Sorangium aterium: one gene and its partner. The protein of the gene in region 1 interacts with the protein of each later gene in a pairwise test. Links are inferred from orthologs where the notes say so. Each region holds a gene or a part of one and is shown in the gene's direction. Other genes may lie near its edges.

The links. Proteins that work in one complex are often made in the same cells at the same time.
Region 2: the proteins of ftsA (region 1) and POL72_RS45870 interact in binary tests that used the Escherichia coli proteins (3 or more experiments, as listed by UniProt). The link is inferred for Sorangium aterium from one-to-one orthologs.

Annotation. Positions count from the first base shown.
Region 1 is NZ_JAQNDK010000004.1:1,241,131-1,244,537, forward strand. What follows is about bases 322-3,200. They hold ftsA (cell division protein FtsA), read left to right. Parts: upstream 322-1,045; coding sequence 1,046-2,356; downstream 2,357-3,200. Other genes in these bases: POL72_RS36095 (cell division protein FtsQ/DivIB), read left to right, coding at 322-904; ftsZ (cell division protein FtsZ), read left to right, coding at 2,602-3,200. Outside these bases: more of POL72_RS36095, read left to right, coding at 1-321; more of ftsZ, read left to right, coding at 3,201-3,407. UniProt on the Escherichia coli protein: Essential cell division protein that assists in the assembly of the Z ring. May serve as the principal membrane anchor for the Z ring.
Region 2 is NZ_JAQNDK010000006.1:480,563-483,759, forward strand. What follows is about bases 1-2,933. They hold POL72_RS45870 (rod shape-determining protein), read left to right. Parts: upstream 1-916; coding sequence 917-1,951; downstream 1,952-2,933. Other genes in these bases: POL72_RS45860 (RNA recognition motif domain-containing protein), read left to right, coding at 1-445; rpmG (50S ribosomal protein L33), read left to right, coding at 641-802; mreC (rod shape-determining protein MreC), read left to right, coding at 2,101-2,933. Outside these bases: more of mreC, read left to right, coding at 2,934-2,958; POL72_RS45880 (hypothetical protein), read left to right, coding at 2,963-3,197. UniProt on the Escherichia coli protein: Forms membrane-associated dynamic filaments that are essential for cell shape determination. Acts by regulating cell wall synthesis and cell elongation, and thus cell shape.

The DNA of each region.
Region 1 (3,407 bases):
GGCGGTGCCGCCGAAGAACGAGCGCGTGCGCGCGTCGACCCCGTCGTCTCACGAGTCGCCGGCCCCGCCCGCGACGAGCGTCTCGGTGCGCCCGCCGCGCCTGCCGGCGAAGGACGGCGCGCCCCCGGCGGCGCGCCCTCGGCGCCCGATCGCGCGCCACCTCCGCGCGCTGCAGCTGCTCGCGGGCGCCGCCGTCGTGCTCGTCGCCTCGACCGCCGTCGCGTGGGGCGCGCGCCGCTACATCGTGTCGAGCCCTCGCTTCGCCGTGCGCACGGTGCTCGTCGACGGCGTCCAGCGCCGGACCGCTGAGCAGGTGGCCAGCTCCGGCGGCATCGAGGTGGGCAAGAACATCTTCACGCTCGATCTCGAGCTCGCCGGCGCCTCGATCGCCGCCGACCCCTGGATCGAGAAGGCGACGGTCACGCGCAGGCTCCCCTCGACGATCCACGTCGACGTCGTCGAGCGGGAGGCGCAGGCCATGGTCGCGATCGGCGGCGATCTCTACCTCGCGACGCGCGACGGCGAGCTCTTCAAGGAGCTCGCCGAGGACGACCCTGTCGACCTCCCCATCGTCACGGGGATCACCGGCGAACAGGTGGCGCGGGATCGCCCCGGCGTCGTCATCGCGGTCCGGAGCCTGCTCGACGTGGTCGAGGACCTGGAGCGCGCCGGCGTCGCGCGCCGCTATCCGACCCAGGAGCTCCACGTCGAGCGGGACGGGTCGATCGTCGTCACCATCGGAAAGGAGGCGATCTCGCTCCACCTCGGGCAGCCGCCCTACCGGGACAAGGTCGCCCAGGCGTCGCGGGTGCTCACCGAGCTCGCCCAGCGAAAGGCGAGCGCGTCGGTGATCTTCCTCGACAACGACGCGCACCCCGAGCGCGTCGTGGTGAGGATGAGATGAGCGCCGTCGTGCCCGCTCTCCGCGCCGGCGATCGCCGAGCAAAACTTGGCCGGTGCTGCTGGCTCATGGCAGCGTCGTGCCCGCCTTACACGCGCATGGGGATCGTCCCCGCATGAGGTGGTGCACGCAATGAAGAGCCGGATGGAGACTACTGAGATCGTCGTCGGACTCGACATCGGGACGACCAAGGTCTCGGCGGTCGTTGGCGAGATCGACGCTGATGGGATCACCATCCTCGGGGTGGGGAACGTCCCGTGCCGCGGCCTGCGGAAGGGCGTGGTGAGCAACATCGACTGGACGGTGCGCTCGATCGCCGAGGCGATCGAGGCCGCCCAGACGATGGCGGGCGTCGAGATCCGCACCGTGTATGCCGGCGTCGCGGGCAGCCACATCCGCTGCCAGCAGTCCGACGGCGTCGCCGCGGTCTCCGGCGGCGAGGTCACGCGGCAGGACGTCGAGCGCGTCCTCGAGGGCGCGCGGGCCATCCCGGTCGACGCCGATCGTCAGATCCTGCACGTCCTGCCGCGCGAGTTCACGGTCGACAACCAGGACGGCATCCGCGACCCGGTCGGGATGAGCGGCGTCCGGCTCGGGGTGAAGGTGAACCTGATCACCGCCGCGACCTCGTGCGTGCAGAACGTCGTCCGCTGCGCGGAGCGCTGCGGCCTCACCGTGGCCGACGTGGTGCTGGAGCCGCTCGCGAGCGCCGAGGCGGTCCTCTCCGAGGACGAGAAGGAGATCGGCGTCGCCATCATCGACATCGGCGGCGGTACGACCGACCTGCTCCTCTACGTGGACGGCGGAATCGCGCACGCCAGCGTCATCCCGGCGGGCGGCAACAACGTGACGGCCGACATCGCCGCCGGGCTGCGCACGCCGATGGGCGAGGCGGAGCGGCTGAAGCGCAACGCCGGCTGCGCCCTGGGCCGAATGGTGGGCGACGAGGAGGAGATCGAGGTCCCCGGCGTCGGCGGGCACATGCCGCGCAAGGCGGCGCGCCGCGTCCTGTCGGACATCATCGAGCCGCGCGTCGAGGAGATCTTCGCGGTCATCCGCAAGCGGATCGAGGACACGGGGATGCTCGAGCAGCTCTCGGCCGGCGCGGTGGTCACCGGCGGCGGCGTCCTCATGGAAGGGATGACGGAGTTCGCCGAGGAGATCCTCGGGATGCCCGTGCGCCTCGGCGTGCCGGTCGGCGTGCGAGGCATCACGCAGCTCGTGGCCGGCCCGCAGTACGCGACCGGCGTGGGCCTCGTTCAGTACGGCGCCAACGCACTCGCGCAGGCGCGCGCGCTCACGCCGGTGACGCTCGACGCCGGCCACGCCGGGCGCGCGGAGATCCGTCGCGAGAAGCTCCGCGAGCGCGAGCTGCGCCGAGATGTCGTCGAAGAAATGACGATTGAAAAGAGGTCGAGCGGGAGGTTCTGGAACTGGCTTCGAGCAGCATTCTAGGCATGACGTGGCAAGAGAAAGTTGTTAGAGAATTGGGTTTGAGAGGGTCCGATAGCGCACGGGCGATCCCTCTTGAACGCGAAGTCAAGAGGGTTTGAAGCGCGGTGTTCGAAGGGGAAGAGGCGCCCCTCCGAATGCCGTCCGGAGCGAGGACGTCCTCGCGCACTGAGGGTTCCGCGCCGCTCGACCTCCGCAGGGGTCGGCGCCGGGCCGAGCGGCTAGCTGTACTTCCCCGGGAGGAGTTCATGAGTTTCTCCATCGAGTTTGCCGACGAGCACACCGGGTACGACGCCCGGATCAAGGTCATCGGTTGTGGCGGTTCTGGCGGCAATGCAGTCAACACGATGATCAACTTCGGCCTCGAGGGCGTGGAGTTCATCGTCGTCAACACCGACGCCCAGGCGCTCGGCGCGAGCCTCGCTCCGACCAAGCTCCACATCGGGGCGAGCGTCACGCGTGGTCTCGGCGCGGGCGCCGATCCCGAGAAGGGCCGCAAGGCGGCGCTCGAGGACGTGACGCGCGTCAAGGAGTGCATCCAGGGCGCGGACATGGTGTTCGTCACCGCGGGCATGGGCGGCGGCACGGGCACGGGCGCCGCGCCGGTCATCGCGCAGCTCGCGCGCGAGGAGGGCTGCCTCACCGTCGGCGTCGTGACGAAGCCGTTCTTCTTCGAGGGCAAGCAGCGCTCGCGCCGCGCCGAGCTCGGCCTCGCGATGCTCGCGGAGCACGTCGACACGCTCATCACGATCCCGAACCAGAAGCTCCTCTCGCTGGGCGACGAGGACCTCTCGTTCGTCGAGGCGTTCCGCAAGGCGGACGAGGTGCTCTATCAGGCGATCAAGGGCATCAGCGATCTCATCACGCAGAACGGGATCGTGAACGTCGACTTCGCGGACGTGAAGACGGTGATGTCGAACATGGGCCGCGCGCTCATGGGCACCGGCTGCGCGAAGGGGCAGGGCCGCGCTCGCCTCGCCGCCGAGATGGCCGTCAGCTCGCCGCTGCTCGACGACATCTCGGTCGAGGGCGCGACCGGCGTGCTCATCAACAT
Region 2 (3,197 bases), on another replicon or contig:
TGACGGTCGCAAGCGCGGCTTCGGCTTCGTGACGATGGCGAGCGCCGAGGCAGCGCGCGGCGCGATCGATGCCCTGCGCGGCGTGGACGTGCGTGGTCGACGGCTCGTCGTCAACCTCGCACACCCGAAGGGTGAGCGGCCGGCGCGCGAGGACCGCCCGGGCGGCTTCGGCGGTGGTGGCGGCGGCTTCGGCGGTGGTGGCGGCGGCTTCGGCGGCGGCGGCGGTGGCTTCGGCGGCGGCGGCGGCGGCTTCGCCGGTGGTGGTGGCGGAGCTCCTCCGCCGCCTGCGCGCAAGACCTTCGATGATCGCCGGCGGCGCGGCAGTCACGACGGGGATGGTCCTCCCGGCGGTGGTGGCGGTGGCGGCGCTGGTGGTGCTGGCAAGCGCAGCAACAACAAGAACTGGGATCGCGGCCGCACCGGTGACGACTGGGACGACGAATGAGCGCTCCCGGTTGACAACTGCATCGTTTCTCGTAGGGTAGCGCCCTCCAGACGGGCGGTCGGGCGTCGCTGATCCGGCACACGTCCTCTGGTGCCCCCCGCCGGTTGCGGTGCTAGCGCTTCCCGTGCTGCCCGTGCCTAGGTTCAACCAGGGCCGCCTGTGGAAACAGGTCGGCCCTGTCTTCGGAGACCTCCGATGCGCGACATCATCAAGCTGACGTGCGGCAACTGCGGCCGCGCGAACTACCACACGACGAAGAACAAGCGGACGATGACGGACAAGTTCGTCATCAAGAAGTTCTGCCCGACCGAGCGCAAGCACACCGAGCACAAAGAAGGCAAGATCTCGAAGGGCTAGGCCACGCTGCACCGCTGGCCGCTGCCGCCGGGGCCCACGCAAGCGGGCCCCGGGTCGGGTTGCTGCGTCCTCCGTGGTGCTCGGCTTAACCTCTTTCCTTTCTAGGGCGAAGCGATGATCTTCGACTGGCTCTACGGCCTGTTCTCGAACGATCTCGCGATCGATCTCGGCACCGCAACCACGCTCATCTACGTGAAGGGCAAGGGCATCGTGTCATGCGAGCCCTCGGTGGTCGCCGTCCAGCGCGATGCTCGCGGCGGCAAGAAGGTGCTCGCCGTCGGCCGCGAGGCGAAGGAGATGCTCGGTCGCACCCCAGGCAACATCCAGGCGGTGCGGCCTCTGCGCGACGGCGTCATCGCCGACTTCGAGATCACCGAGGCGATGCTCCGGTATTTCATCGCGCGCGCGCACAACCGCCGCACGCTCGTCAAGCCGCGCATCATCATCTGCGTCCCCTTCGGCATCACCGAGGTCGAGAAGCGGGCGGTGAAGGAGAGCGCCGAGGGCGCTGGCGCGCGCGAGGTCTACCTCATCGAGGAGCCGATGGCGGCGGCGATCGGCGCCGGGCTGCCGATCACCGAGCCGAGCGGCAACATGGTCGTCGACATCGGCGGCGGCACGACCGAGGTCGCCGTGATCTCCCTCGCCGGCATCGTCTATTCGCAGAGCGTGCGCGTCGGCGGCGACAAGATGGACGAGTCGATCATGGCCTACATGAAGCGCAAGTACAACATGGCCATCGGCGAGCAGACCGCGGAGCGCATCAAGATCACGATCGGCAACGCGTACCCGCTCGAGCAGCAGCTCACGATGGAGGTCAAGGGGCGCGACATGGTCGCGGGCATCCCCAAGACGGTCGTCGTCAACTCCGACGAGATCCGCGACTCGCTGAGCGAGCCGACGAACGCCATCGTGGACGCCGTGCTCATCGCGCTGGAGCGCACGCCGCCCGAGCTGGCGGCCGACATCGTCGACAAGGGCATCGTGCTCACCGGCGGCGGCTCGCTCCTCAAGAACCTCGACGTGCTCCTCCGCGAGGAGACGGGGTTGCCCGTGATGGTGTGCGACGACCCGATCAGCGCCGTGGTGCTCGGCAGCGGCAAGGCGCTGGATCACCTCGAGCTCTTGAAAGAGGTCACGATCAGCTGAGGGTCGTCTTCGTGTCCCGCCCGTGAGCACGCCGGCGGGGGTGTTTGCGGCGCGCGGCGAGCCGCCCCGCGCCGGGGTGGGCGCCGCGCGCGGCGTCGAGAGGGGTGGCCTCGCGGGGCGCCTCGTACTACCTGGGTCCGGGAGCCACGGTGAACCTCAAACGCTACCGCGACTTCGTGATCGTGCTGTTGGCGCTCGCGGTGCCGTTCTGGTTCCTGCGCGCCAGCATGCGCGACCCCAAGCAGAACACGGGCGCCGACCGGATCATCATCAGCATCGCGGCGCCGATCCAGTACGCGGCCGCGACGCTGGCGCGTGGGATCTCGAACCTCTGGGGCGACTACATCTACCTGGTCGACGTCAAGGAAGACAACGCCAGGCAGGCCTCGCAGGTCGCCCGCCTACGAGAGCGGGTGCGGAAGCTCGAGGCGCTCGAGGAAGAGAACCGCCGCCTGCGCAGGCTGCTCGACCTGCGCCAGAGCCTCCGGACCGACGTGGTGAGCGCCCAGGTCGTCGGCAAGAGCACCAACGATTTCTTCCGGGTCGTTCGCGTCACGCTCGATCGCGAGGCGCGGGACATCGTCTCCAACTTGCCGGTCCTCTCCGCGGACGGCGTGGTCGGCACCACGCTGAAGAGCGCCGGCGACACGGTCGACGTGCGGCTCGTCGTCGACGGGGGCAGCGGCGTCGACGTGGTGGTCGAGCGCACCGGTGCGCGCGGCTTCGTCCGCGGCACGGGCGACGAGAGCAAGTACTCCTGCAGCGTCGAGTACGTGCAGCGCACCGACGAGATCGAGGTCGGCGATCTCCTCGTGACGAGCGGCGTCGGCCGGCGCTTCCCGAAGGGGATCCCGGTCGGGACCGTGACGCAGGTCGTCCGCCGCGACTTCGGCATTTACCAGCAGGTGTACGTCGCGCCCGCGGTCGATTTCTCGCGGCTGGAGGAGGTGCTCATCGTGACGACGACGCCGCCGGAGGAGACGCCCCCCCAGGCGCAGCGGAGGTGACGCGATGAGAAACTCCGCGTTCCTGGCGATGGGGGCCGCCCTGCTGATCCTTCAGTCGAACCTGTTCCGGCTCATCGGCAAGCTGAACATCCCGGGCTCCACGCCGAGCCTTCTCCTCCCGCTCGTCGTGTTCATGGGGGTGCACGAGTACTCGATCGCGCGGGGCGCCGCGCTCGCGTTCCTGCTCGGGTACCTGCTCGATCTCTTCACCGGCGCGCCGGTCGGGCTGTTCACCTTCA